DNA from 4 places in the Rhizobium sp. NLR10b genome. Region 1 is predicted to be linked to each of the others. Evidence: riboswitches for the same ligand, from Rfam matches in the RefSeq annotation. Region 1 holds a riboswitch; each other region holds the start of a gene.
The links. Region 1 has a riboswitch for cobalamin ahead of bluB (5,6-dimethylbenzimidazole synthase). Riboswitches for the same ligand answer to the same signal wherever they lie in the genome.
Positions count from the first base shown of each region.

Region 2: it holds a riboswitch for cobalamin, as region 1 does, so the genes downstream of both, nrdH (glutaredoxin-like protein NrdH) here and bluB (5,6-dimethylbenzimidazole synthase) in region 1, are expected to answer to the same signal.
Region 3: it holds a riboswitch for cobalamin, as region 1 does, so the genes downstream of both, HJB91_RS10690 (CbtB domain-containing protein) here and bluB (5,6-dimethylbenzimidazole synthase) in region 1, are expected to answer to the same signal.
Region 4: it holds a riboswitch for cobalamin, as region 1 does, so the genes downstream of both, cobU (bifunctional adenosylcobinamide kinase/adenosylcobinamide-phosphate guanylyltransferase) here and bluB (5,6-dimethylbenzimidazole synthase) in region 1, are expected to answer to the same signal.

Region 1 is NZ_JABDWV010000012.1:150,393-153,293, reverse strand. Features, by position in the region: gene HJB91_RS20520 (HAMP domain-containing methyl-accepting chemotaxis protein) at 1-1,303, opposite strand, end outside; cobalamin riboswitch at 1,626-1,813, shown strand; gene bluB (5,6-dimethylbenzimidazole synthase) at 1,855-2,544, shown strand; gene HJB91_RS20510 (DUF2865 domain-containing protein) at 2,548-2,901, opposite strand, start outside.
Region 2 is NZ_JABDWV010000029.1:7,606-10,506, reverse strand. Features, by position in the region: gene HJB91_RS29450 (heavy metal translocating P-type ATPase) at 1-813, shown strand, start outside; cobalamin riboswitch at 1,199-1,425, shown strand; gene nrdH (glutaredoxin-like protein NrdH) at 1,688-1,909, shown strand; gene nrdI (class Ib ribonucleoside-diphosphate reductase assembly flavoprotein NrdI) at 1,923-2,336, shown strand; gene nrdE (class 1b ribonucleoside-diphosphate reductase subunit alpha) at 2,315-2,901, shown strand, end outside.
Region 3 is NZ_JABDWV010000005.1:355,077-357,977, forward strand. Features, by position in the region: gene HJB91_RS10680 (bifunctional diguanylate cyclase/phosphodiesterase) at 1-773, opposite strand, end outside; gene HJB91_RS10685 (histidine phosphatase family protein) at 1,251-1,805, opposite strand; cobalamin riboswitch at 1,862-2,012, shown strand; gene HJB91_RS10690 (CbtB domain-containing protein) at 2,038-2,247, shown strand; gene HJB91_RS10695 (CbtA family protein) at 2,358-2,901, shown strand, end outside.
Region 4 is NZ_JABDWV010000002.1:419,782-422,682, forward strand. Features, by position in the region: gene HJB91_RS04555 (chloride channel protein) at 1-32, opposite strand, end outside; cobalamin riboswitch at 259-656, shown strand; gene cobU (bifunctional adenosylcobinamide kinase/adenosylcobinamide-phosphate guanylyltransferase) at 988-1,509, shown strand; gene cobW (cobalamin biosynthesis protein CobW) at 1,516-2,571, shown strand; gene cobN (cobaltochelatase subunit CobN) at 2,575-2,901, shown strand, end outside.

The sequences.
Region 1 (2,901 bases):
CGATTTCGTCGATGACGCCGATGATGCGGCCGATCTGACTGGAGGAGGTTTGGATCCGGTCCATCGCGCCGATCGCGTCGCGCACCACCGTCGCCGAGACGTGAGCACCTCGCTTGGTTTCCTCGACCAATTGTCCAGCATTTTCAGCCCGCTGCGACGATGTTTTGACTGTCGTCGTCACTTCATCTAGTGCCGCAGCGGTCTGTTCCAGTGCTGCCGCCTGCTGTTCGGTCCGTTTGGCCAGCTGATCTGCGGAGGAAGCCAGCTCGCTCGATCCGCCCTCAACCGCGACGGAAGCGATCTTTATCTCTGTCAGCGCGGCTGCGACGGCCTGGACCATGTTGTTGAAGTCCTGCCGCAATTTATCGAATTCAGGGCCGAGATCGGCAAGCTGGATCGAGAAGTCGCCGGCGGCCAGTCTTTCCAATGCGTTCGCAAGAGTGGTCATCACCAGCCGTTGCCTGTTGCCGGCTTCTTCCGTCAGCAATGCGTTGCGGGCCCGTTCGGCGTCGAACGAGGCGGTCTGCTCGGCAGTGACTTGCTCTCTTTCGACCTTTGCGATCGCCTCGTGACGGAAGACCTCCAGCGCACGGGCGAGGAAGCCGATTTCGTCGCCATTCTCCTTGTAGGCGACGGAGGAGGCGAGGTCGCCATTCTGCAGCGCGCCAATTCGTTTGCTGAGGATCCTGAGCGGCCTGCCAACGAGGCTGCGCATGGCGAGGAGGAAAGCGATGACGGCGAGAACGGTGATGGCGGACTGCGTGAGCAGCGAAACGAGGACCTTCTGGCGGACTTCGGAAGTGATTTTTTCGACAGACCAGTTCGTGACGATGTAGCCGGTTGTCTTGCCCGACTTGTCCAGCGGCAGCGGCGCGATAATCGTGACCAAACCGGCGGACATTCCGCTGTCATCGATCGTCGTTTTGTCGGGTTTTGCGCTGAGGCGGGTCGCCAGGTCGGCCGGCGTTGGCAAACCGGAAACGCCGTCGCGGGTCCAGCTGTCGACGGCAGCGAGCTCTGCGTTGAATGCGGCAAATTGCACAAGATCGAGCGAGGGATCGTCACGATACAGCGAATAAGCCTCGCGAACGGCGTTCGCCTTGCCCCATTTGACGCCGCCGGCGGCCAGAGATGCAAACTGCTCCGCATCCTTGGACCAATTTGCGTGGGCGCCGTCAACCAGCGCCCGGGTTTCATACATCCATGTATAGGTGGCCAAGGCGGAAATGCCGCAGAGATTGACGGCAACGATAATCGCCGCCAGCTTGGCTGTCAGGGGCATCGTTTTCAAGAATTGGAACATCCGTGGAGCCTGGAATTGCGGCTCGGTCGACCATCTTCGCGACCGGCACATCAGCGCGGCATCGACGCTGACGGTCACATCACGAGCGCTCATGCCCATGTCGGAGTTTGCGACCCAAAACGCGCAAAGGCAGTGTGGATTTGATGTGTGAATAAATCATAAAGTAGAGGAGGATGGGCGGGCACACAGAGGCTGTTTCCTCCTGCGACCAAAAGATCGCCGAGGAGGGGGTTGTCTGCCCGGTGATCCGCCCCTCGATCAGCCATATGCAGCCGTGGTTTCAGGTTCGGTCTGCGTGCACTTGCCGCCGCGTCGGTTTCCTGAAATAGATGCGCCGTCAGGTGCCCGCCGTCCAGGCGGGAGAATCGGGAATCCGGTGCAAGGCCGGAACGTGCCCAACGCTGTAAGGCCGACGTCTGCCGCTTCATCGCGCCACTGGCTTTTGCCGGGAAGGCTGCGGCAGATGGATGAAGCCAAGTCAGAAGACCGGCCTGGCGAGATAGACCCAACCCGCGCGGACGGCGGGCGGTTGCGTTGTTGGGGATTTGACGATGCGACCCTTTGATGCGGATGCCCTTTCGGCGGCGTCCGGTTTTTCGCTGGCTGAGCGCGAAGCCGTGTATCACGCGATCATGACGCGGCGTGACGTGCGCAGCCAGTTCCTGCCCGATCCGTTGCCCGACGACGTCGTGGCGCGGCTCCTGACAGCCGCCCATCATGCGCCGTCGGTCGGCTTCATGCAGCCATGGAATTTCATTCTGGTGAATAGTCCAGCTGTCCGTGCGCGCGTGCGCGACGCCTTTGCCAAGGCCAACGAAGAGGCGGCGTCGATGTTCGAAGGCGAGCGGCGGCAGGCCTATCGGTCCCTCAAGCTCGAAGGCATCGTGGAGGCGCCGCTCGGCATATGCGTGACCTGCGATCCCACTCGCGGCGGCAGCGTGGTGCTGGGACGGACGCACAATCCGCGGATGGATTCCTATTCGACCGTTTGCGCCATCCAGAACCTCTGGCTTGCGGCCCGCGCCGAAGGGGTCGGCATCGGCTGGGTCAGCATCTTTCGTGAAGGCGACCTGAAATCAATTCTCGGCATACCCGAGCATATCGAGGTGGTCGCTTGGCTCTGCGCCGGCTTTGTCGATCGGCTTTATGATGAACCGGAACTCTCGGTCAAAGGCTGGCGGCAGCGGCTGCCGCTCGAGGAACTGGTTTTCCACGACGGATGGGGACGCAACGACCCTTAGCAATTACTGCTGTTGTGGTTGCGGGCCCGGCGTCGCCGGATTGGCAAGGTCGATCGAGCCCTGGTCGCCAGCAAGGAATTGCGGGCCGACCTGACGGACCTTGTTCTGCGTGGGGTCGTAGGGACGCTCGGGAACGGATGGCTGCGGCGGGACTGCTGCTGCCGCAGTATCTTTCGCCGGCGGATTGGTGCGGACCGTCGTGATCGAGCCCTGCTGCGGCGGTTCGCCCAGGGTCTGCTTGCCGCGCATCTCCTCGTAATAGGCGGTCAGATTGCAGGCGCAGGTATTTTTCTCGCCGGGAGCGCGGTTCTTGTAGGCAAAGGCGTTCTTCATGGCGCTATAGGGCGCGCCTGTTGC
Region 2 (2,901 bases), on a different contig from region 1:
GAGCAGGGCTCCAGCCATCCGCTGGCACTGGCGATTCTCCACCGCGCCAAGGCGGACGGCGTGCCCGTGCCGCCGGCCTTCGAACTGGAAGCGCTGCCGGGCAACGGTGTCACCGGCAAGGTCGGCGGCGAGACATTGGATCTCTTGTCGCCGCCCGCCGCCCGCGAGTGCGGGGCGCTGAACGGGGAGCAGGAAGCGCGTATTGCAGGGCTCAATGATGAGGGCAAGAGCGTATCGGTGCTGCTCGTCAATGGCACTGCGGCCGGCCTGATCGCCATGCGCGACGAGCCGCGCGAGGATGCCGGGGCGGGGCTCTCCGCGCTCAAATTGGCCGGTGTCAAGGCGATGATGCTGACCGGCGACAACAAGCGGACGGCGGCAGCCGTCGCCGGCATGCTCGATATCGACTGGCGCGGCGAGATGATGCCCGAAGACAAGCAGCGGGTCGTCGGCGAATTGAAGCGTCAGGGCTTCGTCGTCGCCAAGGTCGGCGACGGCATCAACGACGCGCCGGCGCTCGCCGCCGCCGACATCGGTATCGCCATGGGCGGCGGCACCGATGTGGCGCTGGAGACCGCGGATGCCGCCGTGCTGCATGGACGCGTCGGCGACGTGGCGCGGATGATCGCGCTTTCCAAGCGGACGATGCGCAATATCCTTGAGAATATCACCATTGCGATCGGGCTGAAGGCTGTCTTCCTGGTGACGACGATCGCCGGCATGACCGGGCTCTGGCCGGCGATCCTCGCCGATACCGGTGCCACGGTGCTGGTGACGATCAACGCGCTCAGGCTGCTTCGTGTACGGGGATGAATGTTTTGCCGGTGGCGGTTTGAAGACCAGCGATTCGGGGCCGGTCATCCGTTAGGTCGGCGCTCAGTTTGCTGACAAGGTCTCATGCTCGGCCTTGTGCCGAGCATCTCACCACTGCAATTATCTGGCAGGAAAGCTCTTATTTTCAGAATGGACCTGGGTGGATCGTCGGCACAAGGCAGCACAAGGCCGAGGATGACGTCGCGGGTTTTGCGTCGTCTATCCGCAGCCTGGCAGCTGGCTATAGGCCAGCCCCACCACGGTCATCTCCAAGCCTGTTTTCGTTAAGCTTTCGTTGTCCATGTTTTTCACAGGAATGCAGCGATTTCAAACCTGCCGTAACGCAATGCACAAACCATCCGTTGACGTGAATTACGATTCGCGTACTATATCTAGTGTTCAAGGTTCCTTCGATTCGTGAGGATCGCGGGCTAAGACGGGAATACGGTGCGCTGCGCCATCATGGTGCGACAATGCCGGAGCTGCCCCCGCAACTGTAAGCGGCGAGCAACTGTCCGATTTCAGGTCACTGGAGCATGATGCTCCGGGAAGGCTGGGGCAGGGTGCTTCGACCCGTGAGCCAGGAGACCTGCCTCGAACGAAACGTCCACGGGCGGGGTGTCCGGAAGGTCGCGTGCATGAAGCGGAATGATCCGTGTCTGTTGCGCTGCCCCGAACGTCCGCATGAGCATTTCGGGGGTTTGAAGTCATGTCGAGAACATCAAAGCCGCCGCCCGTGCACATCCTGCGAGGGATGATGTCGGGCGTTTAAAGCGCCAACTTTGCCAGATCATTATCAAGCGTTGCCCCGGACGTCGCACGGCGCCCGATCCCAGTCCTGTGTCCTGCATTCACTGACATCACGAGGAAGATGATGAGCGTTACCGTTTACAGCAAGCCGGCCTGTGTCCAATGCACGGCCACTTACCGCGCCCTCGATCGCCTGGGCGTCGATTATGAGATCGTCGATATTTCCGAGGATGCCGAAGCGCTCGATCGCGTGCTTGGCATGGGCTACATGCAGGTTCCGGTCGTCGTTGCCGGCGAGCAGCATTGGGCGGGCTTCCGCCCCGACATGATCAGCGCGCTCTCCTGACCGGAGAAAAGCGGTGGGGCTGATCGTCTATTATTCCAGCCGATCCGGGAACACCCATCGTTTCGTCGAGAAGTTGGGATTGCGCGCGACGCGCATTCCCGTCGGCGCTGAAGACATCCACATTCGCGAACCCTATGTGCTGATCTCGCCCACCTATTGTGGGGACGGCGGCCCAGGGATCGTCAAGGGCGCCGTGCCCAAGCAGGTGATCCGTTTCCTCAAAGAGGCGGAAAACCGCTCCAACATCCGCGGCGTGATTGCCGCGGGCAACAGCAATTTTGGCGAGACCTACGGGCTTGCCGGCGACGTCATCTCGAAGAAGTGCCAGGTGCCGTACCTCTACCGGTTCGAGCTCCTGGGAACAGCCGAGGATGTCGCCAATGTCAAAGACGGGATGGGACGATTTTGGACACGGGAACAAATCTGACGCGGGATACAGGCGCAAAACCACTTAAAGCGGCCGAAACACTCGACTATCACGCACTGAACGCGATGCTGAACCTCTATGACGATGAGGGCAGGATCCAGCTCGACAAGGACCGCATGGCGGCCAAGCAGTATTTCCTGCAGCATGTGAACCAGAACACCGTGTTCTTTCACAATCTCCGGGAAAAGCTCGATTACCTCGTGACCGAGGGCTATTACGAGCGGGAGGTTCTCGACCAGTATTCCTTCAATTTCGTCCGCGGCCTGTTCGATCAGGCCTATGCGCGGAAATTCCGCTTCCCGACCTTCCTCGGCGCTTTCAAATATTACACCAGCTATACGCTGAAGACCTTCGACGGAAAGCGCTATCTCGAGCGCTATGAGGACCGCATCTGCATGGTGGCGCTGACCTTGGCGCGGGGCGATGAGGCGCTTGCCCGTGACATGGTCGACGAGATCATTTCCGGGCGTTTCCAGCCGGCGACGCCGACTTTCTTGAATGCCGGCAAGAAGCAGCGCGGCGAACTCGTTTCCTGCTTCCTGCTGCGGGTCGAGGACAATATGGA
Region 3 (2,901 bases), on a different contig from region 1:
GAATTTTCGAAGACGAGATGATGGTTGGGGCCGCGTGATTTGGCCTCATACATGGCGAGATCGGCACGGTGGGCGGCGTCTTCCAGCGGCTCGCTGCCCTCGACCCAACGATCGTAGCCGACGCTGGCGCCGACTTCGACGGCAAAACCATCGATATGAATCGGGCGGGTGACGGCCTGGATCAGCAGCTTGGCGAAGCGCTCCTCGCGTTGTGTCGTCAGGGCAAAGGCGACGACGATGAATTCGTCACCGCCGAAGCGGTAGACGCAATCGGCATTGCCGAGCGCGCAGATGCGTTTGGCAACTTCGACCAACAAGACGTCGCCGCCCTTGTGGCCGACGAGATCGTTGACCTTTTTGAAGCCGTCGAGGTCGACGGAGAAGATGGTGACGTTTTGGTTCCATTCCTCGATTTCGGCCTCGTCGCTTCTGACCGGCCGTGAGAGGATTTTGCGCTCGAAGGCATAGCGGTTCGGCAGCTTGGTCAGATGGTCGTGCGTTGCCGTCCAGTCGGCCTTTGCCTGGGCGGCGGCGCGCAGTTCCATTTCCTTGCGCAGATCGGCAATACGCAGCACCGAGTAGATGAAGCTCATGGTGCCGGCGATGCCGAGTCCCAGAACGAGCTTGTCGGCGCCGTATTCACGGAAAGCGGTCATGAAGGAAACCAGGCTGTCGTCGAACCGCAGCAATGTAGCTAGGAGCCAGAGGGTAATCCCCAAACCGACGATCGACATGCATTGCCTTCCGGCTCTGCTCTGGAAAAACACCGGCATTATGCCTTCTCCAACTCCACCCGCGCCGAGATATCACGAAAGTCTGAAATGTTCGTTGAAACCAGAAGGCGAATTATCGGAGGGGGCGGTTTGCGGTGAGCCGCCGGCAGACGGATAGCGTTGCGATGCGGCCAGGACCGGCACTGCGGCTGTTTCGCCGGTCCCGTTCAGGAAGAATGTTGCTACAGGTGATTGGGCCGAAAAGATGCCCAGAAGAACGAAGGCGAGCGTGCTGACGCATCGCTCGCCTTTTCCAGTGCTTCAGGCGGTGACGATCAGCAGCGGAACGCTGAGGATGAGACCGGCCAAAACCGTGAACGTGGCGACGCGCATCAACCGCAGGCGCCGTGTACGCTCTCCACTCCAATCATATGTCATTCTTCCATCTCCTTGGGACAAGGAAGTAGTCCCCGCAAAACCGGGTTCAACAGCAATGACGCGATTTGCTTGTGCAAGGCTGGATAAAATAAGGAATCTCTAATGCTGGAAGCGCAGCGACCAGCGGCTTCCGTTGCTGGTCATCCGAAGGATGGCGAGTGGCTCGACGTCGCTCAGCCAGAAGGAGGAGGGTGGCGCCTGAAGCACGTGGGCGACTGCAGCCCGGATGACGGCCGCGTGGCTGATGGCGATCACGTGACCGCTTCGGGCGGACTGGGCATCCATCCAGCCAGCGACGCGCTTTCGCAGGTCGAAAACACTCTCGCCGCCGTGAGGGGCCACCCCCGGCTCGGTCATCCAGGCCGTGAGGTTTTCCGGCTCTTCCGCCTCGATCGCCTCGATCGGCCTGCCAGCCCAGCGGCCATGGTCGCAATCTCGAAGCGACGGATCAATCTGCGCTTCGAGACGGAGCGCCTCAGCCGTCTGGAGGGCGCGCATGGCGGGGCTTGTGACAATACGATCGGCGTGGGGGAGGGCGGCCATCCTGGCTGCTTCTTCCACGGCCTTTTCTTCCAGCGGTTCGTCGAGCGGAAACTGGGCCTTGCGGTTCGCCGACGTCGCGCCGTGGCAGATCCAGGTGAGGCGCATATTCACGATTGTTCTGATCTCCGATGACGGGATGGGGACGGCCTTTGCCGGCTTCGTGAAGTTTCGTTGACAGTCTCTTCGGCGTGAAGATATAACCGTGCTGTTGCGGGTTTGGAAGCCGGTGGAAATCCGGCGCGGTCGCGCCACTGTGACCAGCGTGTCGAAACTTCTTCACGCTGGAAGTCAGACCCTGCCGCACAACACTCTTTCGACTGAACGCGTCATTCCGGAGGAATACATGTCTGACACCACTTTCGCGCCTGTCGCGGCGCCGGCGCAGATCCCTGTAGGGGAAATCCTTCCCTGGGCGATCTTCGGCGGTCTGCTGATGCTCATCGTTCTTTATTTCGTCGGCACCGAGGAGGGCGCGATGGCGCTGTTCAACGGCATGTATGTGCACGAATTCGTGCATGACGGCCGCCATCTCCTCGGATTTCCCTGCCACTAAAGCGCATCGCGATCTTTCGGATTCGCTTCTCGCGCTTTAGGTCTTTGTTTTACGCATGTCGTTATCGCAAAACCGCTGCACAGTTTTGCGCGACAAGGGGGAATACTGACATGGTTGGAAAGCTTCTGCTTCGCGGCATGCTCGCGGGCCTGATTGCTGGCATCCTCGTTTTCGCGTTCGCCCATACCTTCGGCGAGCCGCTGGTCGATGCGGCAATCGCCTTCGAGGAAGCGAGCGCCCAGGCGGCGGGCGAAGCTGCCGAACCTGAAATCGTCAGCCGGGCCACGCAGGCCGGCCTCGGCCTTTTCACAGGCGTCATGGCCTACAGCATCGCCGTCGGCGGGCTTTTTTCGCTCGCCTTCGCCTTCGTGCACGGCCGCTTCAGCAGCCTATCGGCGCGCGGCACCTCGGCCGTCATCGCCATTGCCGCCTTCGTGGCGGTCGTGCTCGTTCCCGCCATCAAATATCCGGCCAACCCGCCGGCTGTCGGCAATCCCGATACGATCGGCGCCAGGACCGAACTGTTCTTCCTTATGATCGTTGTTTCGCTCGCGTCGCTGATTGCCGCGATCGCGCTGTCGCGCCGCCTTGGCGAGCGCTTCGGTCTCTGGAACGGCGCGATTATCGCCGGCGTCGCCTATCTCGTCTTCATCG
Region 4 (2,901 bases), on a different contig from region 1:
CGCAGGCGGCGCCGATCCAATTTCATAAGCATGGCTAGACAACTAGGCGATGAGAGGCCGGGTCAAGGGCGGAGGTGCAGTCGCCTTGCAACGCAATTGCGGCGAAAAGCCGACGGTCGGGTCAAATATTTATGACGTAAGCCGCTGATAATAGACGATATTTCCGGTAGGGTCAGTGGTGTTGGCCGATCTTTTGCGCAGTCTGGAGCTGGAGCGGTTTCGAAGGTCGGTTGACTTCACCCCCCGGCTTGCCTAACCATCCCAGGGATAACGGATGGTTCCGGATCGGCATTTCGCCTTCCGGATGAAAAGGGAATGTGACGGGGCGGACCCACATCGGGCGCATTCATCACAGCCGACCGCGCGACTGTAGAGCGGTCAGGGTCTTCCATCCGGCATCGAACCCTTTCGGCCGGCGGGCTGCAATCGTGCAGGCGGGCGGGATGGGCGGCATGCCGGAAAAGCCACTGGAAATGCATGGTGATCAACCGGGGTCGGACGCCTCTATCTCTACGAATCGTCCACCTTTTCACCGAGGCAGCCGGGAAGGCGAGGCAGATCCGCTGGCACGATCAGGGGCGACCGGACTTCCGGTTCGCCCCGATCGCCGCCGATAACCGCGAGCCAGGAGACCTGCCTTCCGTGCCGGGCGAAAAGCCCAACCCTGGGCAAGAGACCCGCTGCCAGCACGGAGGTTGTTTTGGCTGAACGATTGAATTCAGCGCCGCCTCTGGTGGTGCGCTTGGAAGTTGACTTGCAGATGCCGCCGCCGTCCGGCACGGGGCCGCTGGGAAGGAGTTTCCTTTCCTCCCTCATTCCTGTGCTTGTCACAGGAATCCAGCGGGCCCAAGTCCTTGGGCACAGGAGAATCCCTTCACGGCAGCATAGAATTATTCACGGCGCCGACGCGCCGTGGCTGGATTCCTATGACAAGCACAGGAATGAGGTGGGGCGGGGTACCGCATCCGGTCATAGGACTGTCTGGGCATGACGGCTGCCCCCTCCCACACCCTCATCCTCGGCGGCGCCCGTTCCGGCAAATCCCGTTTTGCCGAAAATCTCGTTATGGCAAGCGGCGACGAGCGCCACTACCTCGCCACCGGCCGTGCCTGGGACGAGGAGATGCAGACGCGTATTGCCCAGCACAAGGCCGATCGCGGCCCTTCCTGGACGACGCATGAGGAGCCGCTCGATCTTCTCGGCGTGCTTGCCGCGATCGACGGCGAGGGGCGCATTGTGCTTGTCGATTGCCTGACTCTCTGGGTGACCAACCTGATGATGGCGGAGCGCGAGATGGCTGTGGAATTTGCCGCGCTCGCTGATTTCCTGCCTGGCGCCAAGGCGCGGCTGGTCTTCGTTTCCAACGAGGTTGGCCTCGGCATCGTGCCTGACAATCGGATGGCGCGCGATTTTCGCGATCATGCCGGACGGCTGCACCAAATAATCGCGGCGCAGGCCGACGAAGTCTATTTCATCGCGGCCGGTCTGCCGCTGAAAATGAAGGGTTGAAGTTCCATGATCCAGCAGAAAATCCCCGCAACCGTCATCACCGGCTTCCTTGGCGCCGGCAAGACGACGATGATCCGCAACCTGCTCACCAATGCCGGCGGCAAAAAGATTGCGCTTATCATCAACGAATTCGGCGATCTCGGTGTCGATGGCGAGGTGCTGAAGGGCTGCGGCGCGGAGAATTGCAGCGAGGACGACATTATCGAGCTCACCAATGGCTGCATCTGCTGCACCGTCGCCGACGATTTCATTCCAACGATGACGAAGCTCCTGGAGCGCGAACAGCGGCCTGACCATATCGTCATCGAAACCTCCGGCCTCGCCCTGCCGCAGCCGCTGGTCTCCGCCTTCAACTGGCCTGATATCCGCACCCAGGTGACCGTCGACGGCGTCATTACGGTTGTCGACAGTGCGGCCGTTGCCGCCGGCCGTTTCGCCGATGACCATGCTGCTGTCGAGGCGGCGCGCGTCGAGGACGACTCGCTCGATCACGAGAGCCCGATCGAGGAGCTGTTCGAAGACCAGCTCACATGCGCCGATCTCATCGTCCTCAACAAGACCGACCTGATCGATGGGGATGGCCTGGGCCGCGTGAAGAACGAAGTCGCCTCCCGCATCGCCCGCAAGCCGGTCATGATCGAGGCCAGGAATGGCGAGGTGCCGGCAGGCGTGTTGCTCGGCCTCGGCATCGGCGCGGAAGACGATATCGCCAACCGCAAATCCCATCACGAGCTGGAGCACGAGGATGGGGCGCCACACGACCACGACGAGTTCGACAGCTTCGTTGTCGAACTCGGCGCTGTTTCCGATCCGACAGGCTTTGTCGAGAAGCTGAAGGGCATCATCGCCGAGCATGATGTGCTGCGCCTCAAGGGCTTCATCGACGTCTCGGGCAAGCCCATGCGCCTGCAACTGCAGGCCGTCGGCAGCCGCATCGACCAGTATTTCGACCGCGCCTGGGCAGCGGGCGAGGCGCGCCGCACGCGCCTCGTCGTCATCGGCTTGCACGAAATGAACCAGGGCGCGGTGCGCAAGGCGATTGAAGCGCTCGTTCAAGGATAATCGATGCATCTGCTTCTGGCCCAGCAGGGAACGATCAGCGACGGCGAAGAGGCAATCGACCTCGGCCAGTCGCCGGGCGATATGCTGTTCCTTTCGGCTGCCGACACCGAACTTGCCGCGGTCGCTACCGCCTATCGCGGCTGCGAGGGAATGCCGCATTCGCTGAGGCTCGCGAATCTGATGAGCCTCAAGCATCCGATGTCAGTCGATACCTATGTCGAGCGAACGGCCCGGCACGCCAAGCTGATCGTCGTGCGTGCGCTCGGCGGCGCCAGCTATTTCCATTATGCGCTGGAGGCGCTGCACGCCGTTGCCGCCCGCAACGGCGCA